DNA from 4 places in the Janthinobacterium sp. GW821-FHT03C10 genome. Region 3 is predicted to be linked to each of the others. Evidence: predicted binding sites of a transcription regulator. Region 3 holds the regulator's gene; each other region holds the start of a gene.
What was found. The regulator FNR, encoded in region 3, switches genes on or off when oxygen is low (the NO sensors DNR and NnrR bind a similar motif). The targets are predictions, from matches to a motif close to TTGATNNNNATCAA.

Region 1 (7,215 bases), on a different contig from region 3:
CACGGGGGCGTAGCGACGTTCGAGTTCCTTTTGCAGCGCCTCGGACAGGCGGTTGCGCGCGCCGCATTCCGTCACGGCGCCCACGTGCACTTCGTAGTCGTCGGCCAGCACGCGCCCGCCCGTCATCTTGCCCACCAGCTTGCGCAGATAGCCCAAGGGCAAGCCCACGCCGACCAGCGGACAATGGCAGGTATGCGACAGTTCCCACAGCCGGCGGCGGCGAGAAGCGAGCGCGGCCGTTTCCGTGCCGGCGTGGGCGCAATTGCTGATGACGGGCAGGGACTGGTCTTTGTCACACATGGCGGTATCCTGTTGGGCGGTGGGGCGGCAGTTGAAGATAAATCGAAATTATTGCGGCAGGGGCGAGGCAGGCGGCCTGGCGCGCAGCATGCGCGCCAGGCGCTCGAGCAAGGTGGCCTTCGGCGGCGCGGGGCGGTGCAGCGCCACCAGGGCGGCCCATTGCTGCGACAGTTGCTGGCAAGTAGCTTGCAGCACGGGGCCCAGGCCGGGCGAATTCGATAGCACATGCAGATGGCGTTCGATGACACCGGCCAGTTTCTCGCAGGGACTGCCCGCATGGTAGTGCGACATCAGGTGCAGCACGGCCGACAGCAGCAATTCAGGCTGTTGGCCTTGCGGGGAGGGAAACATCGGGGAAGGTCGGTCGTTCGCCATCAAACACTCCTGTGCGGTGGTTTGGCTGGCTGCGCGCACGGGGCGCGACTGGCTGGCGAGTGTGGTGACTGGCTGCCGTGCTGCTTCAGGCAGTCAGGATCAGCTTGTTCAATTGGGTGACGCGCAGGCGATAGATCTTGCCGCTGTGCTCAATTTCCACTTCGCGGCCCTGCTGCAGCAGCGCTTCGCTGGTGATGCGGCGCGCCGGCTGGGCCATGCTGACGGGAGGACGGACGTGGGCAGTAGCGGCATCCTGGATCAAGGCTGGTTTTGAGCTTTGCATGTTGGGCTTTCTTTATCTCAGTTGAGAATGATTCGTATTTGCATTATTGTTGAATGTGGCCCGAAAAGCAAGGCTTATTTGTGCGGAATCCGCGCTTTTTTGCGATGGGATGGCAGCGTCGAGGATGGCGCTGCACAAAGGCGGCCGCGGGCGCGGCGCGGCAGCAAAAAAGACCCGGCCAAGGCGGTGCGCGCCTCGGCCGGGTCAAGCCTGTGCCAAGCTGGAAGAAATCGGGCGTACTTAGATGGTGGCCAGCAATTGCGCCGAGGCGGTGGCGGCCGCGGTGCTGTCGGCCTTGAGCTTGGCGGCGGCCAGTTGCTTGGCGCGCGAGCGCGAAGGCGGCAGGCGGCGCAGGGTTTTCAGGGCGTCCGGATCCTTGATGCCGATGGTGCGCTGGTCAACCGTGATCAGGCCGATTTCATTGAAGGCGGACAAGGTGCGGCTGACCGTTTCCAGGGTCAGGCCCAGGTAGCTGCCGATTTCATGGCGCGTCATGCGCAGATTGAACAGCTTGCTCGAGTAGCCCATCTGCGCGAAGCGGTCGGCCAGCGAGACGAGGAAGCGCGCCACGCGGGCTTCGGCGCTGAGGGCGCCCAGCATGCCGATCATCGCCTGTTCGCGCACCAGTTCGCGGCTCATCACGCCGTACATGACGTTTTCCAGTTCCAGGTGGACACGTCCCAGCGCCGTCAGCTTCTTGAACGGCAGCAGGATCAGGTCGCAGTCGGACAGGGCTACCGCTTCCGAGGAGTAATGGCGCGAGTGGATGCCGTCCACGCCCAGCATGTCGCCCTTCATGGGAAAGCTGAGTACCTGTTCATTGCCGAATTCGTCGATGAGCACGGTTTTCAGGAAGCCCGAATTGACGATGTACAGGGTGTCGAACGGCTGGCCGATGGTGTGCACGCGCTGGCCCGTCTTGAATTGCACGTGCTGGAACAGCAGTTCGTCGGCGGCGATGGTGCAGGCGCTGGAGATATGCAGCAGATCGCACACCTCCTTCAGGTTCGACCATAGCCGCCCCTGGCGCTGGCGCCCGGCTTCCATCGGAGAGGAGGGGGCCAGCGATGGGGCGGCGGCGCGGGTTTCAGGCGTTTGCGTGGACAGCATGTTCATCTCCTGGTGACAGGTAGTTCAGAGTTGAATAACAGGGTGCGCAGGACGGCGGGCGGTGAAGGGGCGGCGCGCGTCCAGGCAGGTAAAGCTCAATTCGCTGACGACTTGCTGTGTGATGAAATAACTTCCCAGCAACTTGATTACTGGTTTCAGTATGCCAACAACCGTATGCAATTAATATCAGCAGTGGCTGAATATGGGAGTAAGAGCTACGGTAGGGAGGGTAGGATTGTTCCTACAGAGGACGCGCGGGCGCGCGTCGCGGGGCTTACGTCTTGAAGGGGGAGAGCAGGCGGTGCGCCACGGCATACTGCACCATTTCCGACAGCGAACTCATGCCCATTTTTTGCATGATGCGCGTCTTGTGCGTACTCACCGTCTTGACGCTCAGGTGCAGGTTGTTGGCGATTTCCGTGATCGACTTGCCCGCCACCAGCAGGGAAAACACTTCGAACTCGCGGTCCGACAACTGTTTGTGCAGCAAGCTTTCATTCGGCATCATGATGTTGAGCACGAGCTGCTCGGCCACCTCGGCGCTGATGTAGGGGCGCCCCGACGCCACCTTGTGGATGGCGCCCACGAGCTGGGTACCCGCGCTTTCCTTGGTCAGATAGCCTTGCGCCCCGGCGCGGATGGCGCGCACCGCATATTGCTCTTCCTCGTGCATGGTGAGGATCAGGATGGCCAGCTTGGGCGCCTCGCTGCGGATTTGCCGGATCAGGTCGACACCGCTGCGGCCCGGCATCGACAGGTCGAGCAGCAACAGGTCGAAGCCGCCCTGGCGTACGTGGTTGAGCACTTCAAAGCCGTCGATGGCCTCACCCACGATATCGATGTCCGGCGCGCCGTCAAGGATGCGCTTCAATCCTTCTCGCATGATGGTGTGGTCGTCGGCAATCACAATACGTATCATAGGCGGGCAATCTGGAGGGTGTCCGTCGCCGGACAATCATATGTTGAGAAACGAGAAATGTTGTCATTTTAACTGAAATGGCCGCAAGTTTGCCTTTTACTTCATGTGCCGGCAGCGGCGGCCCCCGTGGCCATGTGACCGTTTATTTCGTTGCGGGTTCCTTGATCAGCCTATGCACGAGCACCGGCAATTTCGAGTGCGACAGCACTTTATTGGTGACGCTGCCCAGCAGCAACTGCCCCCAGCCGCTGCGGCCGTGCGAGCCCATGAAAATCAGGTCGCAATGCTGCAATTGCGCCACTTCCACGATTTTCAGGGCCGGGCTGTCGGAAAAGGCCGTCAAGCCCGTCGCTTCCAGGCCCCGCTTGGCGGCGGCGTCGAGGATGGGCTGCCAGTGGTCGGCGCCCGCCTTGCGCATGGCGATGCGGTATTCCTCTTCGCTGGGATAGCTTGGCGGAATGATCTCGATGTACACCGGGTACTGGTATTCGGGCGCCACGTACAAGGCAAGGATGTCGGCGTGCATCTGTTCGGCAAAGGCAACGCCGGCACAGGCCGTCAAGTTGGAGACGGTGGAGCCGTCCGTGGCGATCAGAATTTTCTTATACATGGCAGCTCCTTTGGCGGTGACTCGGCGCGCGCAACGCCTCTTATTGTAGACGCGGCGGCAGCATTGTATTCATGTAAAGACTTGATAATTATCAACACAACTGCACCTTCAGTATAGACAACATTGGCAGAAAGATCGTATTTGGCTGCAACGATATCGATGCGGCGCTGTTGCGCAGGCGCCCGCAGGCAGGATTTCTTGTGCGGCGCGTGGTCTTGCACGCACGCCAATGGTAGTATTTCAAAATACAACAGCAGGAACAGTTATTTCCTGGTGGAAAAGCTCTTATGCAGCAGCTTTGCACCAGGAAGCGCGTTTTGAGATTTACCAACAGGGCGGCGCCCTGCTACACTCGCACCATCGCAGCGGTATTGCCTCAAATCATCTTAATCGAGAAATTGCGGGTATCAGTCTGTAAAACGCACAGTTCAGGCGGAATTTTGACAAATTATGGAGAAGCAGGGATATGACCAACGCCGCTGATGATTTCGATGCATTATTCGATGAAGTATCTGCGCAAAGTGCGGCCGCGGCTCAGCCCGCACCTGCCGCCGCGCCCGCTCCCGCCGTGATTGCGGACGACGATTTCGACGCGCTGTTCGACTCCGTGTCGGCCAGCGCCGCCGTGCCGGCAGCCGCAGCGGCGCCCGTGGCCGCCGCGCCGGAAGCGGCGCCCGCCGCCAGCGCCGACGCGCCCGGCGACGCGGCCGATCCCGTCGACCAGTCCGACAAGCCGATGTTCGAGCGCCTGGGCGGCATTGTGCGCCTGCTGCACGATTCGCTGCGCGAACTGGGCTACGACAAGGCACTGACGGAAGCGTCGTCGCAGATCGTCGACGCCCAGGACCGCCTGGAGTATGTCGCCACCCTGACGGAGCAGGCCGCCAACAAGGTCTTGAACACGCTCGACGAAGGCATGCCGGCGCAGGATGTGCTGTCGAAGAAAGCCAAGGACATGGATGGCCGCTGGACGGCCCTGTTCGACGGCAAGCTGAGCCTGGAAGAATTCAAGGCCCTGGCCGGCGATTCGCGCCAGTTCGCGCAAGCCGTTGCCGAAGCGACGGAAGCGGAAAAAGCGCGCTTGCTGGAAATCATGATGGCGCAGGACTTCCAGGACATCACGGGCCAGCTGATCAAAAAAGTAGTCAACATCACCAAGACGGTAGAGCACGAGTTGGCTCAGCTGCTGCGCGACAACGCGCCGGCCGAGGTGCGCGAAAAGCTGGCACAGAAGCAGGATGCGCCGCTGATGCAGGGCCCCTCCGTGCCGTCGGTGGCGCTGGACCAGGATAATGTAGACGACCTTCTTGCGGATTTGGGATTCTAATGGACGATATGCTCAAGGATTTCGTCGTTGAGGCGATGGATCTTGCGGTTAATGTTGAAGAGCACTTATTGCGCCTCGAGCGCGATCCTGACAACAAGGAAACACTGAATGCCGTGTTTCGTTCCTTCCACACCATCAAGGGCGGCGCCGGCTTCATGGGCCTGCCCGCGCTGGTGGCGGCCTGCCATCTGACGGAAAACCTGTTCGACGCCTTGCGCACGGGCGCCGCGCCCGTGACCCCGATCGCCATCGAGGCGGCGCTGCAAGCTTCCGGTTTCGTGGCCGACCAGCTGACGGAACTGGCCAATGGCGCCGCGCCGGAAAGCTTGCCGGCCATGCCGGAAGAGCTGGAACACATCCTGACGAACGCCATCGAAGGCAAGGGCATGGATGCGCCTGCGCCGGCCGCCGCCGTGGTGGCGGAAGCGGCCGTGGCCGTTGCCGAGGTCGCCGAAGTCGTTGTCGCCGCGCCGGCCGCTGCCGCCGCCGTTTCCACGGCCAGCGCCGATGGCCTGGACTGGGAGGCGATGTACAACGCCGTCGTGCCGGCCGCCAGCCAGATCGCTGCGGCACCCGTGTCCGCCGTCGCTGCTGCGCCAGCCGCCGTGGCCGCCGCGCCTGCCGCTGCCGCCAAGCCGGCCGCCAAGGCCTGGGATGGCGCGGAACGCCGCGAAGAACGTCCGGAAGTGCGCCATGCCGCGCCCGTCAAGGAAGACAGCATCCGCGTCGACGCCGTCAAGCTCGACGCGCTGCTGGAAGTGGCCGGCGAATCCGTGCAGGCCGCCAACCAGGCTGCCGTGCTGCTCGAGCGCCTGCTGCAATTCAAATTCGAAGGCCAGGCCGCCACCCTGATGGCGACCCTGGCGGAAACCCTGGAACGCGCCTCGCGCTACTCGACGGAACTGCAGCGGGCCACCCTGGCCACGCGCATGCAGCCAGTGGGCCGTTTGTTCCAGAAATTCCCGCGCCTGGTGCGCGAACTGGCGAAAGACCTGGGCAAGGACGTCGAGCTGACCATCGAGGGCGCGGAGACGGAAGTCGACCGCGTCGTGGTGGACAGCCTGTACGATCCGCTCGTGCACATGCTGCGCAACTCGCTCGACCATGGCGTCGAATCGCCGGAAGCGCGCCTGGCCGCCGGCAAGCCCGCCAAATCGTATATTTCGCTGAAAGCCTGGCAAGAGGCCAACAGCGTCATGATCGTGCTGCAGGATGACGGCAAGGGCATGGACCCGGTCTTCTTGCGCAGCAAGGCCCAGCAAAAGGGCTTGATCAGCGAAAACGCGCAGTTGAGCAACGACGAATGCTTCCAGCTGGTATTCCTGCCAGGCTTCTCGACCAAGGAAGTGGCGTCCAGCGTTTCCGGACGCGGCGTGGGCATGGACGTGGTGAAGACGGCCGTGGAGAAAAACCGCGGCGCCATCCACATCGAATCCATGCTGGGCAAGGGCACCAAGTTTGCCATCCGCCTGCCGATCGAACTGTCGATCGTGCCGACCATGCTGGTGTCGACCTCGGGCGCCGCGCTGGCGCTGCCGATGGCCGTGGTGCAGCGCGTCGTCGAATTGCCGGAAACCTTCATGGAAGTGGGCGGCGCGCCCGTGCTGAAAGACCAGGGCCGTCCATTGCCCGTGCGGTCGCTGGCCGGCGCCCTGGGCTACGAATCGTGCAGCGAGCGCGTCGGCATCGTCGTCGCCGCGCCACAGCCGTATATCCTGGCCGTCGCAGCCGTCGATGGCACGGCCGACCTGGTGATCAAGCCGATGACGGCCATCACCGTGGAAGGCATCACGGGTACGGCCCGCTCGGCCGAAGGCGAACTGGTGCTGGTGGTGGGACTGTCCTTCCTGATGGACGGCTGCCGCGGCACGGTACGCATGGCGGCGTAAGCTCTGCTTGGAAAAATCAAGCCCGCTGCGGAGATTGCGCAGCGGGCTTTTTTTATGCGCCGTCCGGTCGCAGCGTGCCGCCTTCCAGCCAGCGCTGCACGCGCACGATTTCCTGGGCGCGCTCCGCCTCGTCCTTCGGCGGCGGCAGGTAGATGTCGGGCATGATGCCGCCCAGGTCCACCTGCAGCTGCGGCAGGCGGGCCGAGCGCGAGGTGGCGTAGGCCAACTGGCGCAGGCCTGAAGGCAGGGATTGCATGCGCAGGTTCGAATAATCGAGCGCGCCACCGCTGTTGCGGCCGATCAATTTCACATGAAAGCTTTGCCGCGCCGCCAGCAGGAATTCTTCGCAGGAGCTGGCGCAGTCGCGGTCGACCAGTACCGCCACCCTGGACGGCTGTACTG
Region 2 (7,215 bases), on a different contig from region 3:
CGTTTCCAGGCTGCGCGGCACGCCGGGCACGGTTTCCACATAGCCCATGTAGTTGAGCAAGGCGGCCAGCTCACCGAGGGCCAGGCTGGCCGCCGCCCGGTCTTCGCTGAAATTCTCGCCATCGGAGGCATAGAACAGGTAGGCGTTGTAGCGGCCCGGCGCATAGTGTTCCTGCAGCAGTTCGCGGCTCAGGCGAAAGGCGGTGGAGGCCATGGTGCCGCCCATGCCATTGACCTGGAAGAACTCGGCTTCGGAAAATTCCCAGGCCCGCGTCGTATGGGCGATAAAACGTGTTTCCACGCGCGCATACCTGCGGCGCAAGCCCTGCAAGGCAAAGAAAAAGAAGGATTTGGCCAGCTTGCGCTCGGCCTGCGCCATGCTGGCCGACACGTCCAGCACGAAAAACACGACGGCATTCGCGCTGGGCCGTGGCTGTAGCAGCACCTGGCGGTAACGCAAGTCGTCATTGGTGAACGGCACGGGCCGCGCCTGCAAGGCGCGCCGCTTGATGGCTTCCTTGACGGTGCGCCGGCGGTCCAGCCGCGAACGGGCGCCATGACGGTCCAGTCCACTACGCACGAGCCGCACCTCGTCGATGGCGCCCAGGTGGCGCGGTTTCAGGTCCGGCAACTCGAAGGTCTCCCACAGCCAGTCGAGAATGTCGTCGATGGGAAACTCCAGCAACAGGCGCACGGCGCCCTCGCCATTGCCGCCTTCGCCTTGCGCCCCGGCCCCGTCCGTGGCGGGACGCGCCGCGCGCAGGAGATCGCCGGGCTGGCCGTCGCCCTGTCCCGCGCCCACGCTGTTGCGCGCGGGCGCCAGACGGAAGCGCGCATGTTCGAGCAGACGCAGGGGCACTTGCACCGTGCGCTGCTGCGGTCCGCCGATCAGGTCCGGCGTGGCGATCAGCTCGGGCAAATGCGCCTGCACGGCGTCGCGCACTTTCTGGTTGTGGCGCAGCCAGTCGCGCGCGCCGCGCGAGAACAGCGCATACCAGGGCCGGGCCAGGGCAGGCGCGGCGCCCGCCGGTGCTGCCGCGCCGGTGGCGCCGTTGCAGCTCGTGGCGCCAGCCGTGTTTGCCGTGCCAGTCATGCCTGTCGGGCCGTCGCGTACCGGAGGACCCTGTTGCTTGCCGCTGTCTGGCGTGGTCGTGGCGGACATGGCTATTCCTGCGCCAGCAAGGTGGTCACGTAGTTGAGCGCTTCGCGCGCGCTATGGGCGTCGTAGCCGTATTCGTCGACCAGGCGCTGCTCGACGGCGGAGATCCTGGCCCGCACGTCGTCGTCGGGGCGTTTGGCCGAGCCGACCAGGCGCAGCACGTCGCGCCGCTGTTCGAACAGATATTGCTGGATGGCGTCGTGCAATTGGGCATGGCTGCCCAGGCCGAACGCCTCGCCCCGCTTGAAGGCGCTCATGGCCTTGCGCACCACTTCTTGGCGGAAAGACTGCTTGCCCGAATCGCTGATGTGGATTTTTTCTTCCACGGCGCGCAGGAAGCGCTCGTCGGGACGGCGCTCTTCGCTGGTGATGGGATCGCGGATCTGGCGGTTGTCGAGCATGGCTTCGACTTCATCGAGATATTTGTTCAGCAAGTCCTGTGCTTCTTGCTCGAATGACACGAACAAGGCCTTGTGCACGTCGGCCTTGACCCAGCGGTTATAAAAATCCTTGCGCGTGAGCACCAGATAATCGACCCATTTGCGCTTGCGCCGCGGCTCGATGCGCGCATCGCTTTCGATGCCGTCCTTCAGGGCCAGCAGCACGTCCATGGTCGACAGGCTGTTGCGCTGGGCGGAAATGATGGCGTGCGACAGGGCGTTGATGACGAAACGGGGCGACACGCCCGACAGGCCCTCGTCGGGCGCCTTGTCGCGCTCGCGCAGGCGGCGCAGGTCGGCCGGTTGCAGGTCGTCGACGTCCTCGTTGGCATACACGCGCAGCTTCTTGACCAGTTCCGCTTCCTTGTCGTCGCCCTCGGGCAGGCGGCTCAGGATGGCAAACACGGCGGCCGCATGCAGCACGTGCGGATCGAGGTGCACGTCGCGGAAGGCGGGCGCGGCCGCCTGGATCAGCTTGCGGTAGATGCGCGCTTCTTCGCGGTAATTGAGCGTGTACGGCACTTGCACGATGACCATGCGGTCGAGCAGCGCCTCGTTCTCGCTTTCTTGCAGGAATTTACGAAATTCGGCCAGGTTGGTGTGCGCGAGGATGGTTTCATCGAGGTATATCAGGGGAAAGCGCGACACCTTGACATTCTTTTCCTGCGTCAGGGTCAGCAGCAGGTAGAGGAATTCCCGCTTGACCTTGAGGATTTCGATCATTTCCAGCATGCCGCGGCTGGCCGCATACACGGCGCCGGACCAGGACCAGGCGCGCGGGTCGCCTTCGTCGCCGTATTGCGCCACTTTCGACAGGTCGACGGAACCGACGAGGTCGGCCAGGTCGGCCGTCGTGGGATCGTGCGGCGCATACGTGCCGATGCCGCAGCGGCCGGCCTCGGACAGGTGGATGCGTTCGACGGGCATGCGCAGGAAGTCGCCGGCGTACTGCTCTTCCAGGCGGGCGCGGCAATGGGGGCACAGTTCGCCATGCAGTTCGGCATCATAGCTGGCGCGAAAATCGGCGCGCATGCTGTGCGGCACCAGATGCAGCGGCGATTCGTGCACGGGACAGCCGGCGATGCCGTACAGCGCGCCTTCGCTGCTGTGGCTGTACTCTTCCAGCCCCCGCTTGAGCAGGATCACCATGGTCGACTTGCCGCCCGACGGCGGGCCCAGCAGCAACAGCATGCGCCGGCCCACCTCGGAGCCGGCGGCGGCCGCCTTGAAGTAGGCGGCGACCCGGTCGATCGCCTCGTCGATGCCGAACAGTTCGTCGTCGAACAGGCGGCAGCGGAAGCGCCCGGCGGCGTCGGTCTGGCCATTCCAGCGCATCATGTCCCACAGGTACTGGTGCGCGCTGCGCGTCAGCAAGGCGGCGCGGCCGGGCAGGATCTGTTCGATGAAGTCGGCAAAACTGCCGCGCCAGGGGCTGATGCGGTGCTTTTCCGCCCATGCCGCCATGCCGTGCACAAAACCCGCATGCTGGCCTGCGTCTGGGCCGCCGGCATCCGCGGCGCTGTGGCCTGCCTGTCCGCCCGCAGGCGCCTCGTCGTGGCTTGTCGTACCAGGGCTCGTCATTGTTTTCCCATCCATACCGTTGCTGGCGTTGCCGCGTTGTTGCCAACCCTGCCAACCTTGCCGGCCTTGCTGCCGTGGAACAGGCCCGCTTCCCGCCTGTCAGTCAAGTATACGGCGGCGACTCCGGCCGCACGCCTGATCTTGCTCAACCTTGGCAAGGGAACTATTTTTTCCTTTGCTGTCTCCTGCGGCGCAGGGCGGCCATGCGTCCGCGCGGTTCAATCCAGATCAATACCGGCCCGCGCGGGCCGTCCACACTGGTGGTTTGCGGCGACCCACGAGGAGAACACGATGACAGGCAACGAGAATGGTTTCAGCGCCCCGCCTGGCGGCAGCGGCAGGGGGCAAAGCGCGGACGATGAAGAGGCCGTCGGCCAATTCGCCGTCCCCGGCGCAGACGACAATACGATCGAGAGCGCATCCGTCGCGGACGTGCCCGACGCCTTGAGCGGCGTCAGCATGGAATTGCTGGAAATCAAGCGTAGCATCGAAGACGGCATGCGCCAAAGTATCACCCAGGCGGGCGGCGTGCGCGCGGCCGATGCCTTCAGCGACGGCGGCAATATCCAGGGCGTGTCCATCGGCCTGGGCGAGGGCGCCAGCGACAGCTCGTCCGGCGAGCCGGGCTTGCCGGCCCTGACCCTGTACGTGGCCGAAGCCACCTCCGTCGACCGCGCCAAGGCTGCCATCGTGGGCGCCATGGGCGTGCGCGCCGTGGCCAGCGACCATGTCCCCGTGAATATTGTCGTCACGGGCGTGATCGATGCGCAGCCGCACCGGTTCCGCCTGCGCCCGGCGCCGGGCGGCGTGTCGGTCGGGCATTTCCGCATCACGGCCGGCACCATCGGCTGCCTGGCCGTGGGACGCAGCGCGCCGCGCAACGGTCGTTTGATGATTCTTAGCAATAATCACGTGCTGGCCAATTCCAATGGCGGCGTGTTCAACGATTGTATCGTGCAGCCTGGCCCCGTCGACGGCGGCCGCTGCCCGCAAGACCAGGTGGCCGTGCTCGAGCGCTTCGTGCCCATCAATTTCAGCGGCGGCGTCAATTATGTCGATTGCGCCACCGGCTGGGCCTGGCCAGACCGCGTGCGGCCCGAACTGGTCTACCTGAGCGGCGGCGTACCCGCGTATTTCCGCATCAGCAATGCGCTGGTGGCGCCCGCGCTAGGCATGATGGTCGGCAAGTCCGGCCGCACGACGCAATTGACGCAGGGCCGCATCACGGGCCTTGGCGCCACCATCAACGTCAATTACGGCGGCGGCAGGATCGCGCTGTTCCAGGACCAGATCGCCATCACGGGCGTGAGCGGGGCCTTCAGCGCGGGCGGCGATTCCGGCTCGTCCATCTGGACCTGGAACCAGCAGCGCAATCCCGTCGGCCTGCTGTTTGCGGGCGGTAACAACATCACGTTCGCCAACCAGATGCGGCGCGTCGTGGCGGCGCTCGACATCAATTTGTACACCTGAGCACGCTGCCAGGACCGGGCAAGGCGGTGGCGCGCCGCCTTGCCTGACGCCGCTTTTTGCACGATGATGGTGTAGTGGCCACGCATGCTTGCGCCCGGCGAAGGGTGCTGCAGCGCCGGATGGCCGGGTGTATCATGGAATGCATCAGGAGGGTGTGTCATGTCAAACAGTAAATTCGCACAATCGCCATATGCCGTCTTCGAGGACGCCGCCATGCCGTATTTGCCGGATGAGGCTACTGGACAGGGCATGGGGCAGTACGCGCCTGCCGCGCCGCACGGCCGCCTGGAAGCGGCACGACGGCGCAATGAGCGGGCGCTGATGGCCATCGACGGCGTGGAAGGCGTCAGCCTGGGGCAGACGGCCGTGGGCAAGGAGGCGCTCGTCGTGTATCTGCGCGACTCGTCCGTCAAGCGGCGCGTACCGTTGCAGATTGAGGGCTATCCGGTGGAAACGAGCATCACGGGCCAGATCGATATCCAGCGCTGGTAGGCCGCAAGCGGGCCTGCCGGCTGGTATGCCTGCCAGAAAGTATTGCATGGAAGGCCTGTTGCCAGGCCCTCCACGCAGTCTTGCGGCCTGCCTTATTTGCTCAGGCGGGCTATCGCTTCGGCCACGCCCGCGCCATAGGCGGGGTCGCACAGGGTGCAGTTGCCGATGTGGCGTTGCTTGACTTGCTCCGAGGCACCCGAGATGGCGCGCGCCGTGTTGTCGAACAAGGCTTGCTGCTGCGCCGCGGTCATCAGGCGGAACAGGGCGCGCGGCTGCGAATAGTAATCCTCGTCAACCCTGTGGTTCCAGTGGTCGGCCGCGCCCTCGATGCTCAATGGCGGCTCGCGGAAATCGGGTTGCTCGGCCCATTCCTGCGCGCTGTTCGGTTCATAGCCCAGGGTGCCGCCCTGGTTGCCGTCGACGCGCATCTGGCCGTCGCGGTGATAGCTGTGGAACGGGCATTTCGGCGCATTGACGGGAATATGGCTGTGGTTGACGCCGAGGCGGTAACGCTGCGCGTCGCCATACGAAAACAGCCGGCCTTGCAGCATCTTGTCCGGCGAAAAACTGATGCCCGGCACCACGTTGGCCGGGTTGAAGGCCGCCTGTTCCACTTCCGCGAAATGGTTGTCCGCATTGCGGTTCAGTTCCAGCACGCCCACTTCGATCAGCGGATAGTCGCCGTGCGGCCACACTTTCGACAGGTCGAAGGGGTTGAGGTGATACGTGCCTGCCTCTTTTTCCGGCATGATCTGCACGTACAGGGTCCAGCGGGGGAAATCCTTGTTTTCGATGCTGTCATACAGGTCGCGGTGCGAGCTTTCGCGGTCCTTGCCGACCAGTTCCTCCGCTTCCGCATCCGTCAGGTTTTGTATCCCTTGCTGGGTTTTGAACGTGAACTTGACCCAGAAACGCTCGTTTTGCGCATTCAGGAAGCTGAAGGTATGGCTGCCGAAGCCATGCATGTGGCGGAAGCTGCGCGGCAAGCCACGGTCGCTCATCACCACCGTCACCTGGTGCAGCGCTTCCGGCAGCGAGGTCCAGAAATCCCAGTTGCTGTTGGCGCTGCGCAAGCCGGTGCGCGGGTCGCGCTTGATGGCATGGTTCAGATCGGGAAATTTCAATGGGTCGCGCATGAAAAACACGGGCGTATTGTTGCCGACCAGGTCCCAGTTGCCTTCTTCGGTATAGAACTTCAGGGCGAAGCCGCGGATATCGCGTTCCGCATCGGCCGCGCCCCGTTCGCCGGCCACCGTGGAAAAGCGTGCAAACATGGGCGTTTGCTTGCCCACTGCGCCAAAGATTTTCGCCCGCGTGTAGCGCGTGATGTCGTGCGTGACGGTAAACGTGCCGTGCGCGCCCGATCCCTTGGCATGCATGCGGCGCTCGGGAATCACTTCGCGGTCGAAGTGGGCCAGCTTTTCCAGGAACCAGACATCTTGCAGCAGGGCGGGGCCGCGGGGGCCGGCCGTCTGGATATTCTGGTTGTCGACGACAGGCGCGCCAAAGGCGGTGGTCAGCTTTTTCATTGGACTCTTTCTTTCATGGCTAGGCAGAGCAATGGACGCACCGGCGCTACTCAAACACTGGCTGGGTTGAATGCACACTCACCGGGGCTGGTCCAGAGTAAAATTTCTAAAATGCAAATTAGTGTAAACCTTTTCTTGCAGGGCGGCATGTCACGCCGCCTGGGCAAGCTCAGGCGGTGCACTTGCATCATAAGCGCTGAATGGCTTGCGCTCCCGCACGCTTGCAAGTTGCAAGTATATAAAGGCGGGCACCGCTCACGCCACTGGCCTTTTGTCCAGGCCCTAGAACTTGTTCCAGTTGTTATGCCGGTGCTCCGTCGCTTCCTTCATCAGGTGGCCCGCGCGCAGGGCGTCGTCGGCCTGCACCGTCATCGCCAGCTCCTGGAGGGCGGGCGGGTATTCGTGGTGGGCCGCTTCTTCCAGCAACTCACGGCCCTTGGCCAAGTCGCGCGGCACGCCGCGGCCTTCGCGGTAGGCGTTGTACAGCAGGAACATGGCGTGTGGATTGCCCAGTTCGCTGGACTTGGCCAGCCAGTGCGCCGCTA
Region 3 (7,215 bases):
GGCCCGTGCCGCCGAAGCGCCGCGTGATGCTCTGGTCGCCCTGCGAAAACGCGGCAAACAGCTGCTGTTGCTGCAGTTCCGTCATGCCGATGCCCGTGTCGCGCACTTCGAAGCGTAGCCAGGCGCGCCCGTTCTCTTTCTCGGCCAGGCTGACGGCCACCACCACTTCGCCGCTCTCGGTAAACTTGATGGCGTTGCCGGCCAGGTTGACGAGGATTTGCTGCAGCCGCTGGGCGTCGCCCACGAGGCGGCGCGGCACATCGGGCTCGACGGCAATCGCCAGTTCCAGCTCCTTTTCGCCCGCATTCATGGTCATCGTCGTGGCCAGCGTGTTCATGACCTCGTCGAGGTCGAATTCGACGGGCGACAATTCCATGCGGCGCGCCTCGATCTTCGAATAATCGAGCACGTCGTTGAGGATGCCCAGCAGCGACTGGCCCGCCACGCGCACCATGGTCAGATACTTGCGCTGTTCCGTATCGAGCTTGGTATTGCCCAGCAAATACACCATGCCCAGCACGGCATTGAGGGGCGTGCGGATTTCATGGCTCATGTTGGCCACGAAATCGCTCTTCGCGCGGTTGGCCGCCTCGGCCCGGTCGCGCTCCTGTTCCAGCTCCGCCGCGCGCGATTCGAGTTCCTGCTGCAGCCGGTCGCGTTCGCTCATCAGGCCGTTGAAGGCTTCCGTCAGCTCGCCGATCTCGTCGCGCTGCTGCACGGGAACGGGGGTGAAACGGCTGCCGCTGGTGCGCAGCGCCTGCAGGGTGTCGCGCAGGCGCACCAGGGGCGACAGCAGGCGTACGGTGACCCAGCCCAGCACGGCTGCGGCCAGCAGCGAGGCGAGGATGCTCCACAGCACCAGCCGGTACAGCACGCCGTCGAACGGTTCGAAGGCGTCGTCGAGGGGCAGCGAGGCGGCCAGCAGCCAGTTCACCGATTTCAGGCGCTTGAAGCTGTTGACGGCCGTGATGCCGCGGCTGTTGGTGCTGACCATGCTGCCTTCGCCATCGTCCTTCAGCAGCTGAGTGGTCGTCAGGTTGGCGTTCGGCAGGCGCGGCTGCAGCAAACGGCTGGTATCGGGGTGCAGCACGTAGCGCGGCACGGCGCCGCGCGTGAGGATGAAGTAATAGCCGCTCTTGCCGATCTTTTCCGAGCGCAAACGCCCCAGCAGGTTGTCCTTGTACAGGCGCAGCACGCCGATCACCACGCCGGCCACCTGGCCGTCGGCGGCCAGCACGGGCGCCACCATCTGCACGATGGGCATGCCGCTCGATTTGCCCAGCATCGGCTCGGTGATCATGGGCTGGCGCGTGCGCAGCACGGTCTGGAAATACTCGCGCTCGGCGACGTTGATGCCGGCGCGCCCCGCCACTTCCGGCATGTCGGCCACGACGGCGCCGTGCGCGTCGAGCACCAGCACGTCGTCGAACAGCACCAGCATCGAGCGGCGCGAATAGTATTCGCGCAACTGGGCGGGCTGGGCGATCAGTTCCGGCGGCTGCTGCCGGGCCGTCAGGGTGACGATCTGCAGCAGCATCCCCAGCTTGTCGTCGAGCTCGGCGGCGGTGCGGCTGATCAGGGACGACTGCTGGCTCAGCAGTACCCGGGTGAAATCGTCGCGCATGTGCTGCACCTGGATCATGGTGACCAGCGCGATCATGGCGATCGAGGTCAGGCTGGTGGCCAGCGCGACTTTTGCTTTGATGCCGAGAGGCTTCATGATTTCCTTTTCAGTACCGGGCGGCACAGGCGGCAAATAATGCTGTCAGGAATTTTCCTATCAATACCCCAGCTTGGCAAGCGCCGCCACGCAAATTGCCCTCTCCGCATGGGCTTTTGACGATGTTGCCATATAATTAAAGGCGGGACGTCGTTTATTCGGTGAAATTGCGGTGAAATTGGCACACGGCAACCCTGTATGCAGTAAACTTGTTGTTGCATTTTCTAAAAGGTACCGACATGACTGAAGCGCTACTCACTCCAACCTTGCCCACAGTGACCGTGGAAGCGTTGCGTGCGCGATGCTCGACCTGCAGCATGCATCAATTGTGCCTGCCGATGGGCCTCGATGTGGGCGACATGGACAGGCTGGACCAGATCATCGGCCGCCGCCGCAAGATCGTGCGCGGCGCCTCGCTGTTCCGCATCGGCGACTCGTTCCAGAACCTGTACGCGATCCGCCTGGGCCACTTCAAGACCTACCAGATCAATCCGGGCGGCGAAGAGCAGGTGACGGGTTTCCAGATGGCTGGCGAACTGCTGGGCATGGACGCCATCAGCGCCGACCGCCACCACTGTAATGCGGTGGCCCTGGAAGACAGCGAAGTGTGTGAAATCCCGTTTTCCAGCCTGGAACAATTGCTGGGCAACATGCCGACCCTGCTGCGCCATTTCCACCGCATGATGAGCCAGGAAATCACGCGCGAGCAAAGCGTGATGCTGTTGCTGGGCAATATGCAGGCGACGCAGCGCTTTGCCGCCTTCATCGTCAACCTGGCGTCGCGCTATGAAGCGCGCGGCTATTCGAGCAGTAAATTCCAGTTGCGCATGTCGCGCGAGGAAATCGGCAACTACCTGGGCCTGACCATCGAAAGCGTCAGCCGTTTATTGTCGAAATTCAAGAAGGAAGGCTGGCTGCGCGTCTCCAACCGAGAGATCGAGATCCTGCAGCCGGCGAAATTGAAGGCCATTACGGCCGGCACGGACGTCTGCAAATAACAGCACCGTCAAAACCTACTGCGCGTCGCGCTTTGCGGCCTGCGATGCTCGCTGTGCTCTAGCACAGCTGCGCTTCTCAGCCACAAATCACTGCCGCTCGCTACGGTTTTTTCCCGGCGCTGTACGTTATAGCTCTTCATCCGCGTGCAGCGCGATGCTGCGTTGTAGCGGCCAGGTCCAGATACCGGACAGGCGCCACTCGCGCTTGTCATTTTCCACCAGCACCTGCCAGCGGCTGCGTTCGAGCATCGGCAGCGCCACGGAAAAATTGCCGGCCGCATCGGGCTGCACCAGCAGCTTGATATCCTTTTCCGGCAGGGTCGCATGCGCCAGGTGCAGCAGCAAAGGCCTCTGGTACGCCTTGCCGAAGCTGTGCACGGAACCGCTCAGGCGCGCTGCGGCGACGTCATACGCCAGGGTCGTATCCATGGCCAGGTCGCTGGCGATCGTGTCGCGCTTCAAATCCTGGTTGATGGCCTTGCCCTGCTTGTAATAGTCGCCCACCACCAGCGCATCGGGTTGTGTAAACGCGATATAACCCATGAAGCTGCCGACGACCACGGACAGGCCGGGACCGATCATCAGCAGCCATGGCCAGCGGTGCTTGTACCACGGGGCAACGGGGGCTTGCAGTTTCAGACTGTCGGACATGCTATTTCTCCTGTGTAAATGGCCGGCCCCCATGCGGGGACCGGCCTTCCTGCATTAGCGCGGCACGATGAAGACCGCGCTTTCGCGCACGTGCAGCGACGGGTCGTCCAGCGAGTGCAATTCGATTGCAATCTTGTTCGAACCCTTCTCGCCGACGCCGTGCGGCACGCGCAGGCGGATCGGCCAGCCCAGCGTTTCCGTCGGCTGCAACGTCACTTCCTCGCGTGTCAGCAAGGTCAGGCCCGGCAAGCCGGATGCGCTGATTTTGAAATGCTGGCTTTGCTCGGAGGTGTTCATGATCTGCAGGCGGTAGACGTTTTCGATCATGCCGTCTTCCACTTCGCGTCCCATCGAACCGCGGTCGCGGATCACGTCCATTTTCAGCGGCGTGCGCAGGGCCAGCGAAGTACACACGGCGATGATGATCAGGGCCAGGATGGAAGTGTAGATCAGCACGCGCGGGCGCATGGCGCGCTGGCGGATCTGCTTCGAATTGAAGTTGTTTTCCATCGCATGGTCGGTGCTGTAGCGTATCAGGCCACGCGGCCGTTCGACCTTGTCCATCACGGTATTGCAGGCATCGACGCAGGCGGCGCAGCCGATGCATTCATACTGCAGGCCGTTGCGGATATCGATGCCGGTCGGACACACCTGCACGCACAGGGTGCAGTCGATGCAGTCGCCCAGCTTGTCGTTGTTGCCAGCCTTCTTGCTCATGGCGCCGCGTGGTTCGCCGCGCTTGGCATCGTAGGTGATGATCAGCGTGTCCTGGTCGAACATGGCGCTCTGGAAGCGCGCGTAGGGGCACATGTATTTGCACACCTGCTCGCGCAGCCAGCCTGCGTTGCCGTAGGTTGCCAGGCTGTAGAACAAGACCCAGAACCATTCCCAGGGACCGAAATTGAGGGTGGTCACCTCGCGCGCCAGTTCCTTGATCGGCGTGAAGTAGCCGACAAAGGTAAAGCCCGTCCACAGGGCGATGGCGCCCCAGACCAGGTGCTTGGCCGTCTTCTTGAATGCCTTGCGCACGGAGGGACCCTGCCTGTCGAGGGCCATGCGCGCGCTGCGCGTGCCCTCGATGCGGCGTTCGACCCACAGGAAGATTTCCGTGTATACCGTTTGCGGGCAAGAAAAGCCGCACCATACCCGCCCGGCAATGGCCGTGACGAGGAACAACAAATACGCACAGATGATCAGCAGGGCCGCCAGATAGATGAAATCCTGGGGCCACAGCACGACGCCGAAAATGTAGAACTTGCGCGTGGTCAAATCGAACAGCAGGGCTTGCCTGCCATTCCAGGTCAACCACGGCAAGCCGTAGAACGCGAGCTGGGTAAGCCATACGCATACCCATCGCCAGGTAGCGTAGCGTCCTTTGGCCTCGCGAGGGTAGATTTGCTCGCGGGCCGCATACATCTTGATGACTTGAGGTTCCATTACATCATTTCACGGGCGTCTGGGGATTCGACAGGCTCCAGACATACGCCGACAGCACGTGTACCTTGGATTCGCCGAGGAAATCGCTGAAGGCCGGCATGGTGTTGCTGCGTCCCTTGCGCACGGTTTCCATGATGGTATCGGCGCTGCCGCCGTACAGCCACACCTTGTCCGTCAGGTTAGGCGCACCGAGCATCTGGTTGCCCTTCGCATCGGCGCCGTGACAGGCCATGCAGGCGCCAAACTTGGCCTTGCCCAACACGGACTTGACGGGGTCCGAGGTGGAACCGGACAGGCTCAGCACGTAATGGGCCACGTTCTCGACATCCTTTTCGGAGCCCAGCGCGGCGCCCATCGGCGGCATCTGCCCATTGCGGCCGTGCATGATGGTGGTCTTGATGATGTCGGGTTCGCCGCCATACAGCCAGTCCTTGTCCGTCAGGTTGGGGAAGCCCTTGTTGCCGCGCGCATCCGAACCGTGGCATTGCGCGCAGTAGGTCAGGAACAAACGCTGGCCGATGGCTTGCGCCTGCGGATCGGCCGCCACCGTCTTCAAGTCCTGGCTCAGGTACTTGTTGAACAGGGGACCGTAGTCGGCTTCCGCCTTCTTCAGCTCTTCCTCGTACTGGCCCGTCGATTTCCAGCCCAGGCTGCCGGCGTAGTTGCCCAGGCCCGGATACAGGAACAGGTAGGCCAGCGCGAAGACGATGGTGATGTAGAACAGCCACATCCACCAGCGCGGCATCGGCGTATTGAGTTCCTTCAAGTCCTCGTCCCACACGTGGCCCGTGGTGCCGTCGGCGGGGGCGCCGGCGGCCACTTTCACTTTCGACTGGGAGTACAGCAGCACGCCGCAGCCGATGATGCCCAGCAGGGACAGCACGATGACATAGATATTCCAGAAGCCATTGGTAAAGTCAGCCATGGTTGCGCTCCTTCGCCAGGTTCATTTCGGCCTCGGCCGGATAGTCGAGCGCGTCGTCGGCGAACGGCAGGCGCGCCGCCGCGTCGAAGTCGCTGTTGCTGCGGCTGAACGTCCACCACAGGATGCCCACGAACGTCGTAAAGGAAACCACCGTCATGACGCTGCTGGCGCTGTCAAACAGGTTTTCGATTGCCATGCTAATTCCTTGTTTTGATTAATGTACCGAGGCCTTGCAGATAGGCGACCAGGGCGTCTTCTTCCGTCTTGTCCTGCAGCTGCGCGGGGCCGGCGGCGATTTCCGCATCGCTGTACGGCTGGCCCAGGCGTTGCAGGGCGCGCATCTTCGGCATGATGTCGTCAGGCACCAGCTTGGTCTTCGCCAGCCAGGGGTAGGCCGGCATGTTCGACTCGGGCACCACGTCGCGCGGGTTGTTCAAGTGCGTGCGGTGCCATTCGTCGCTGTAGCGGGCGCCCACGCGGGCCAGGTCGGGACCCGTGCGCTTGGAACCCCACTGGAACGGACGGTCGTAGACGAACTCGCCGGCGACCGAATAGTGGCCATAGCGTTCCGTTTCCGCGCGCAGCGGACGCACCATCTGCGAATGGCAGTTGTAGCAGCCTTCGCGCACGTAGATGTCGCGGCCCGCCAGGCGCAGCGGCGAATACGGCTTCAGGCCGGCGACGGGCTCCGTCGTGCTCTTCTGGAAGAACAGGGGAACGATCTCGACGGCGCCGCCGATGCTGATCACCACCGTGACCAGGGCGATCAGCAGCCAGGGGTTTCTCTCAATCCATGCATGTGAAAATTTCATTTGCTTTTGCTCCTATCAGGCGTGCGCCGCGTTCAGTTCCGGAATGCGGGCGACGGGGAGTTTGCTGCCGCGCAAGGTCATCCAGGTGTTGTAGCCCATGATGCACATACCCGACAGGTACAGCAGGCCACCGGCCACGCGCACCACGTAGTACGGATACGTCGCTTTCACGCTCTCGACAAAGGTGTAGGTCAGGGTGCCGTCCGGATTGACCGCGCGCCACATCAGGCCTTGCATCACGCCGGCGATCCACATTGCCGCGATGTACAGCACGATGCCGATGGTGGCTACCCAGAAGTGCACGTCGACCAGGCGCGTGCTGTGCATCTGCGTGCGGCCCGCCAGGCGCGGCAGCAGGTAGTAGATCGAACCCATGGTGATGAAGCCCACCCAGCCCAGGGCGCCCGCATGCACGTGGGCAACGGTCCAGTCGGTGTAGTGCGACAGCGAGTTGATGGTCTTGATCGACATCATCGGACCTTCGAAGGTGGCGATGCCGTAGAACGACAGCGAGACGATCATGAATTTCAGGATCGGGTCGGTGCGCAGCTTGTGCCAGGCGCCCGACAGGGTCATGATGCCGTTGATCATGCCGCCCCAGCTTGGTGCCAGCAGGACCAGCGAGAAGACCATGCCGATCGATTGCGTCCAGTCAGGCAAGGCCGTGTAGTG
Region 4 (7,215 bases), on a different contig from region 3:
TCTTCGCGGGCGAAGCGGTACGTCGTGCCTTCGGCCGGCGTCGCTTCCAGGTTGTACATATGGCCCGTCTCTTCCTGGAAGGCCACCATGCGGGCGCGCACGTGGTCGAGCAGGCGGATCGCCAGCGCATGGCCCTCGGGACTCGTGATGTCCCAGGCGTCGCCGCTGAAATTGCGGATCATCTCGTTGATGCCGTTCACGCCCAGCGTGGAAAAGTGGTTGCGCAGGGTGCCCAGGTAGCGCTTCGTGTACGGGAACAGGCCCTGCTGCATCAGTTCCTCGATGGTGCGGCGCTTGATTTCCAGGCTGGTCTTGCCCAGTTCCAGCAGGCGGTCCAGGTCCGCCATCAACGCCGCTTCGTCGCCGCGCCACAGGTGGCCCAGGCGCGCGCAGTTGATCGTCACCACGCCCAGGGAGCCCGTCTGCTCGGCGGAACCGAACAGGCCATTGCCCCTTTTCAGCAGTTCGCGCAAGTCCAGCTGCAATCGGCAGCACATGGAGCGGATCATGTTCGGCTTGAGTTCCGAATTGATGAAATTCTGGAAGTAGGGCAGGCCGTAGCGGGCCGTCATCTCGAACAGGCGTTCCGCGTTTTCGCTATGCCAGTCGAAATCCTCGGTGATGTTGTAGGTGGGGATGGGGAAGGTGAAGACCCTGCCCTTGGCGTCTCCCGCCATCATGATCTCGATATAGGCGCGGTTGATCATGTCCATCTCCGCCTGCAGCTCGCCATAGCTGAAGTCCATCTCCTGGCCGGCGATGACGGGAATCTGATCGCGCAGGTCGTCCGGGCAGACCCAGTCGAAGGTGAGGTTGGTGAACGGTGTCTGCGTGCCCCAGCGCGATGGCACGTTGAGGTTGAAGATCAGCTCCTGCATGTACTGGCGCACGTCTTCATAGCGCAGGCTGTCCTGGCGGATGTAGGGCGCCATATAGGTGTCGAAGGAGCTGAACGCCTGCGCGCCGGCCCATTCGTTCTGCAGGGTGCCGAGGAAATTGACGATCTGGCCGATGGCGCTCGACATGTGCTTGGGCGGACCCGATTCGATCTTGCCCGGCACGCCATTCAAGCCTTCGTGCAGCAGGGTGCGCAGCGACCAGCCGGCGCAATAGCCGGCCAGCATGTCGAGGTCGTGGATGTGCAGGGCCGCTTCGCGGTGCGCCGCGCCCACTTCCGGCGGATACACCTGGTCCAGCCAGTAGTTGGCGATGACCTTGCCCGACACGTTGAGTATCAGGCCGCCCAGCGAGTAACCCTGGTTGGCGTTGGCGTTGACACGCCAGTCGCGCCGCTCCAGGTATTCATTGATGGACGCGGCGACATCGACCTGGCCGCGTGTGGGGGAAACTGCATTTGTCGTCATGAAACCTCCAATAAACACAACATGCGGTGTTTTTGTGGAGATTAATCACTAAATATAGTGGCGTCAAAGGGCGCGTGCAGTTGCGTGACGAATCCTTGATGCAGGTGAAAAAAGCGTCCCCGTTTACTTTTTCGCGCGTCCCTGGCGCAGGATGAAGCAGCTCAGGCCAAAATGCGCGGCGGCGCAGGCGGCGATGCTGATGCTGGAGGCGGGCAGCACGTGCGCCCAGATTTCCAGCGGCGAGAAGGTGCTCCAGCTGGCGACGCGGATATCGAACGTGACGTAGTTCGCCAGCAGCCAGTATAAGGCCAGCAAGCCCGTGCTGATGGCGGCCTGGCGCACCACGGGCATGGCGCGGCGGGCGAGGACGGCTTGCAGGAACAGCAGCAGCACGCCCGGATACGCGCCCAGCACCTCGGGCGACAGCATGGACAGCGCCTCGGCGTCGTAGCCTTCCGTGGGCGCGGCCCACTGCACTTGCAGCACGGTGAGGAACAGGGTGAGCAGGAAGATCAGCAGCGGTTTGCGGGGCATGGCGGGCAATCGGACAGGGAGAAAAGGGGGGCATTTTACAGCCAGGTCAAGCAAGTTGAACGCGCGCCAGCCATGCATGCATTCCTTCACCTGCGTCAAGGACTGGGCGGTATGGGCGGGGCTATAGTCTGCACCCTGAGCCGATACAGGACTGTGAACACCATGATGCTTGAATCAACCACCGCCACCCGCGTGGCCGGACCACTGGAACTGGTCTGCCCCGCCGGCAGCCTGCCCGCCTTGAAAGCGGCCGTCGACAATGGCGCCGACACCGTCTACCTGGGCTTTCGCGACGCCACCAATGCGCGCAATTTCGCCGGCCTCAATTTCGACGAGAAGGCCATCGCCGAGGGCGTGCGCTACGCCCACCAATATGGACGCAAGGTGCTGCTGGCGCTGAACACCTATCCGCAGCCGCACAACTGGGCCGTGTGGCGCAGCGCCATCGACCGCGCCGCGCAGGCCGGCATCGACGCCATGATCGTGGCCGATCCGGGCTTGATGGCGTATGCAAGCGAGCACCACCCGCAGCTGCGCCTGCACCTGTCCGTGCAGGGCTCGGCCACCAACTACGAAGCCATCAATTTTTACCATGAACACTTCGGCATCGCCCGCGCCGTGCTGCCGCGCGTGCTGTCGATGGCGCAGGTCGAGCAATTGATCGCCAAGACGGAAGTCGAGATCGAGGTCTTCGGCTTCGGCAGCCTGTGCGTGATGGTCGAGGGGCGCTGCGCGCTGTCCTCGTATGCGACGGGCGAGGCGCCGAACACGCACGGCGTGTGCTCGCCGGCGAAATCCGTGCGCTGGCTGGAAACGCCGAACGGCCTCGAATCGCGCCTGAACGGCGTGCTGATCGACCGCTACGCACCGGGCGAAAACGCCAGCTATCCGACCCTGTGCAAGGGGCGTTTCGAAGTCAACGACGAAGAGTATTACGCCATCGAGGAGCCGGCCAGCCTGAATACGCTGGCGCTGCTGCCGCAACTGATCGCCATGGGCGTGCGCGCCGTGAAGATCGAAGGGCGCCAGCGCAGCCCCGCCTATGTGGCGCAGGTGACGCGCGTGTGGCGCGAAGCGATCGACGCCTGCCGCGAAGGCAATGCGCGCTACGCCGTCAAGCCGGGCTGGATGGCGGCCATGGACAAGCTGGCCGAGGGCCAGCAGCACACCTTGGGCGCGTATCACCGCTCCTGGAAATAGCAAAACCTGCTGCGCGTCCCGGGGCGCGGCCTGCGATGCTCACCGTGCTGGAGCACGGCTGCGCTTCTCGGCCCCGCCGCGAGCCGCTCGCTACGGTTTTGTAACTTAAAAAATATTGGAAAAGGCATGCTAAAACTATCTTTGGGTCCCTTGCTGTACTACTGGCCGCGCGCCACCGTTTTCGAGTTTTACCAGCAGATCGCCGGCACCGCCGTCGATATCGTGTACCTGGGCGAAACCGTCTGCTCGCGCCGGCATGAGCTGCGCCTGGCCGACTGGCTCGATATCGCCGACATGCTGGCCGCCGCCGGCAAGGAAGTGGTGCTGTCGACGCAGGCGCTGATCGAGGCGGGCGCGGAACTGGCGACCCTGCGCCGCATCACGGGCAATGGCCGCTACGGCGTCGAAGCGAACGACATGGGCGCCGTGCACTGCATGGAAAAGGGCGCGTCCTTCGTCGCCGGCCCCCATTTGAACCTGTTCAATGGCCCCAGCCTGCAACTGCTGGCGCGCCTCGGTGCGCGGCGCTGGGTGATGCCGCTGGAAATGGGGCAGACGGCGCTGGCCGAGATGCAGCGCCAGAAGCCGGAAGGGCTGGAGACGGAAGTGTTTGCCTACGGACGCATGCCGCTGGCGTTTTCCGCGCGCTGCTTCACGGCGCGCAACCGCAACCTGCCGAAGGACGATTGCGGCTACAGCTGCCTGGAAGAGCCGGACGGTCTGCTGCTGCGCACGCGCGATGAAGTGCCCTTCCTCGTGTTGAACGGCACACAGACGCAGTCGGCGCTGGTCTACAACCTGGTGCGCGAACTCGACGCCATGCGCGACATGGGCGTGTCGGTGGCGCGCATCAGTCCGCAAGCCATGCATACGGAACAGGTGATCGCCATCTTCGACCGCGCCCGCCGAGGGCAGGTCAGCGGCATCGGCGCCCAGGCCCAGCTGGCGGCTTGCCAGCCGGCCGGCGCCTGCGACGGCTACTGGCACGGCCAGCCCGGCATGGAACAGCACGCCGCCCATTGAACGCATCGAAAGGAAGAACATGCAAGATCAACTGGAAAGATTGCCCGTCCCGGCCCCCGTCCCGGCCAAACCCGGCATGAGCAAACCCGCCGTGTCGTACCGGCTGCCCGAACCGCTGGCCGAATTGCTGTCCAAGCTGCCGCCGTATCCCGCCTCCTGGCTGTTCGTGCAGGGCTTGAACCGCCTGCTGGCGCCGCAATTGCCTGACGACGTGCGGCGCAGCCTGGAGGGGCGCACCTTGCGTTTGCGGCTGCTGGACGCGGGGATCGCCTTCGATTTCGAGTGGCAGGGCACGGTGTTCGTGGCCGAGCGCTATGCCGACGTGCCCGATCTGTGCATCGCCGCCAGCGTGCATGACTTGATGCTGCTGGCGCGGCGCCAGGAAGATCCGGACACCCTGTTCTTCAGCCGCCGCCTGAGCCTGGAAGGCGATACGGAGCTGGGCCTGCTGTTCAAGAATACGCTCGACGCCATCGAATTGCCGCCGTTCGACCTGCAGGCGCTGGGACCGCGCCGCGTGCTGGCGCATCTGCGCGACCGGGGCGCGCGGGAAGGCTGAGCGGGGAGCTGGCGGCGGCAGGCGTTCAGTGGCGGCAGTGGCCGCAGGCGCCGCTGCACGAGGCCAGCTGTTCTTCATCCGTCGCCTCGCCCATGAAGCCGGCGCCGTTGACGGCGGCCAGCAAGCGTTCCTGCGTGGCCAGGCGTTCGTCGAATTGCACCGTGGCGCCGTGGCGCGCCAGTGAGACGCAGACGGTGGCCACGCCCGTGACCGCTTCAAGCGCGCCCGTCAACCTGTCGGCGCAGCCTTCGTGATCCATTCCAATAATATTCAAGCGCGCTGTCTGCATGGGTTCCTCTTGTTTTTCAGATAAAAAAACAGCGTAGGCGAGGGGCGTGCATGCCGTCCAGAGCAGCACGCAAGATTTATTTTGTATTTGCGGTTTTATTGATCTGGATTAATTCGTACCGCTTCACTCCGGCCTGAACTGCTGTTGTTTTATACACAGTTTCCATAATCCAGTCGACAAGCGTGCCCTGCTGCGCGATACTGTCATTCTGACAAGAACGCTGATGAAAGCGCTGGAAAGGAGGGGCCATGCAGCGCCGCCCCCTGCTCATGCTTGCCGGCCTGTGGCCGTTGGGCGCTGCGGCCGGCACGCCGCTGCCGCTCGTGTATCCGCGCCATCAGGCGCTCGATGATCCGCAGCAAGGTTATGTGACGGCCTTGCTGCAACAGGCGCTGTCGCGGTCGGGCCAGGCGTATGCCTTGCGCCGCTCCGCACTGCGCATGGTGCAGACGCGCGCCATGCAGGAAATCGCCATGGCGTCGGGCAGCGTCGATGTCGTCTGGGCCATGACGAGCCGCGCGCGCGAAACGCAATTGCTGCCGGTGCGCATCCCCATCGACCGCGGCCTGATCGGCTGGCGCGTGGCCCTGATCCATGCCCGCCAGCCGCAGTTGCTGCGGGGCGTGCGCAGCATCGCCGCCCTGGCGCGGCTGTCGGCCGGCCAGATGCGCGACTGGCCCGACTCCGTCATCCTGCAGGCGAACGGCTTGCGCCTCGATACCTCGAGCACCTACGAAGGCCTGTTCCAGCAACTGGCGGCGGGACGCATCGATTACTTTCCCCGCTCCGTGATCGAAGCCCAAAGCGAGCTGGCCAGCCATGCGCAATTGCCGCTGGCGCTAGACACCCACCTGGTCATCCGCTACCCGGCCGCGCTGTACTTTTTTGTCGGCAAGCACCGGCCGGAACTGGCGCGCCACATCGAGACCGGGCTGGAAACCATGCTGGCCGATGGCAGCTTCGCGCAGCTGTTCCAACGCCATTTCGGCCGTCTCGCGCAGGGCCTGAATCTGTCCCGGCGTTACGTGCTGGAGCTCGTCAATCCCGACCTGCCGGAGGAGACGCCGCTGGCGCGCAAGGCACTTTGGTATCGTCCAAATCATTACTAATGGTTTAGTTGAGCTATGTCAAACGACTGCTTCAATCGTGCGCAGGATGTTTGATAAAACGCAAAGCGAGTTCAACAGAACACCTGTTGACACTTGTAAAATTTTCACCGAACATGATTCCTCGTAACAACTTTTCCCCAGTGCAAACCTCCATGGCATGTGCTGCGCGGGATCCTGTACGCCCGTTCAATCGCCAGCGCTTGCCAGCCAGGGAACGGGTAACCAACCGTCTCTTTTCGAAGGTTCGCTCATGCTCGATTCGATCGCGTCGGTATTGCACCAGGTGCCGGAACTGGCCCTGTTCCTGGCGCTGGCGCTGGGCTACGCGGTAGGGCAGATACGCTTCGGCCCGATCCAGCTCGGCGGCGTGTGCGGCACCCTGATCGCCGCGCTGCTGATCGGCCAGCTGGGCATCACGCTGGACGCCAGCGTGAAGAACGTTTTCTTCATGCTGTTCATCTTTGCCCTCGGCTACGCGGGCGGTCCCCAGTTCTTTGCCAACCTGAATGCCAAGGGCTTGCGCCTGGGAATACTGTGCCTGATCGAAGTGGTGGTGGTGCTGGCACTGGTGCTGCTGGCCACGCGGTTCCTGGGCCTGGACCAGGGCACGGCGGCCGGCATGATGGCGGGCGCGGCGACGGAATCGGCCGTCGTCGGCACGGCCACGGACGCGATCTCCAAGCTGGCCTTGCCGGCGGCCCGCATCGCCGAGCTGCAAGCCAACGTGGTCACCGCGTATTCCATCACGTACATCTTCGGCCTGATCGCCATCGTCATCGTCACCAGCCAGATCTTTCCGCTGTTGTTGCGCGTCAACCTGCGCGAGGAGGCGGATAAATTATGGCAAAAGATGGGGGGCGCGCAAACCGATGGCGATGGGGTGCAGGCCACGCCGGAAATGGTGGGCCGCGCCTACCGCATCAGCCGCGGCGCGGGACGCCGTCTCGATGCCTTGCAGCATATTTTTGCGGGCCGCGCCAGCATCACGCGCGTGCGCCGGCACGGCAAGGTATTGCCTTTGGAGCCAGCACTGCGCCTGCGCAATAACGACGAAGTGCTGGTGATCGGCCACCGTCCCGCGCTGGTGGCGGCCGAAGCCATCCTGGGCGAGGAGTTCGCCGACACGACGGGCTTGAA

Region 1: the regulator FNR is predicted to act here: its motif matches at 3,679-3,692, upstream of AC07VH_RS22230 (universal stress protein).
Region 2: the regulator FNR is predicted to act here: its motif matches at 3,398-3,411, upstream of AC07VH_RS02030 (serine protein kinase).
Region 4: the regulator FNR is predicted to act here: its motif matches at 1,984-1,997, upstream of ubiU (ubiquinone anaerobic biosynthesis protein UbiU).

What each region holds. Positions count from the first base shown of each region.
Region 1 is NZ_JBWKUN010000007.1:36,762-43,976, reverse strand. It holds gene AC07VH_RS22255 (DUF2325 domain-containing protein) at 1-300, opposite strand, end outside; gene AC07VH_RS22250 (hypothetical protein) at 349-675, opposite strand; gene hemP (hemin uptake protein HemP) at 761-958, opposite strand; gene AC07VH_RS22240 (Crp/Fnr family transcriptional regulator) at 1,199-2,005, opposite strand; gene AC07VH_RS22235 (response regulator) at 2,343-2,987, opposite strand; gene AC07VH_RS22230 (universal stress protein) at 3,130-3,597, opposite strand; gene AC07VH_RS22225 (protein phosphatase CheZ) at 4,064-4,924, shown strand; gene AC07VH_RS22220 (chemotaxis protein CheA) at 4,924-6,813, shown strand; gene AC07VH_RS22215 (S41 family peptidase) at 6,866-7,215, opposite strand, start outside.
Region 2 is NZ_JBWKUN010000001.1:522,146-529,360, forward strand. It holds gene AC07VH_RS02025 (DUF444 family protein) at 1-1,161, opposite strand, end outside; gene AC07VH_RS02030 (serine protein kinase) at 1,164-3,179, opposite strand; gene AC07VH_RS02035 (chymotrypsin family serine protease) at 3,471-4,649, shown strand; gene AC07VH_RS02040 (hypothetical protein) at 4,809-5,141, shown strand; gene AC07VH_RS02045 (catalase) at 5,234-6,670, opposite strand; gene AC07VH_RS02050 (tetratricopeptide repeat protein) at 6,953-7,215, opposite strand, start outside.
Region 3 is NZ_JBWKUN010000005.1:65,340-72,554, reverse strand. It holds gene AC07VH_RS17415 (response regulator) at 1-1,720, opposite strand, end outside; gene fnr (fumarate/nitrate reduction transcriptional regulator Fnr) at 1,960-2,718, shown strand; gene AC07VH_RS17405 (FixH family protein) at 2,845-3,369, opposite strand; gene ccoG (cytochrome c oxidase accessory protein CcoG) at 3,424-4,806, opposite strand; gene ccoP (cytochrome-c oxidase, cbb3-type subunit III) at 4,811-5,731, opposite strand; gene AC07VH_RS17390 (cbb3-type cytochrome oxidase subunit 3) at 5,724-5,927, opposite strand; gene ccoO (cytochrome-c oxidase, cbb3-type subunit II) at 5,929-6,543, opposite strand; gene ccoN (cytochrome-c oxidase, cbb3-type subunit I) at 6,559-7,215, opposite strand, start outside.
Region 4 is NZ_JBWKUN010000003.1:213,338-220,552, forward strand. It holds gene AC07VH_RS12140 (ribonucleoside triphosphate reductase) at 1-1,364, opposite strand, end outside; gene AC07VH_RS12145 (hypothetical protein) at 1,488-1,898, opposite strand; gene ubiU (ubiquinone anaerobic biosynthesis protein UbiU) at 2,061-3,098, shown strand; gene ubiV (ubiquinone anaerobic biosynthesis protein UbiV) at 3,225-4,121, shown strand; gene ubiT (ubiquinone anaerobic biosynthesis accessory factor UbiT) at 4,141-4,680, shown strand; gene AC07VH_RS12165 (heavy-metal-associated domain-containing protein) at 4,706-4,969, opposite strand; gene AC07VH_RS12170 (substrate-binding periplasmic protein) at 5,218-6,078, shown strand; gene aspT (aspartate-alanine antiporter) at 6,329-7,215, shown strand, end outside.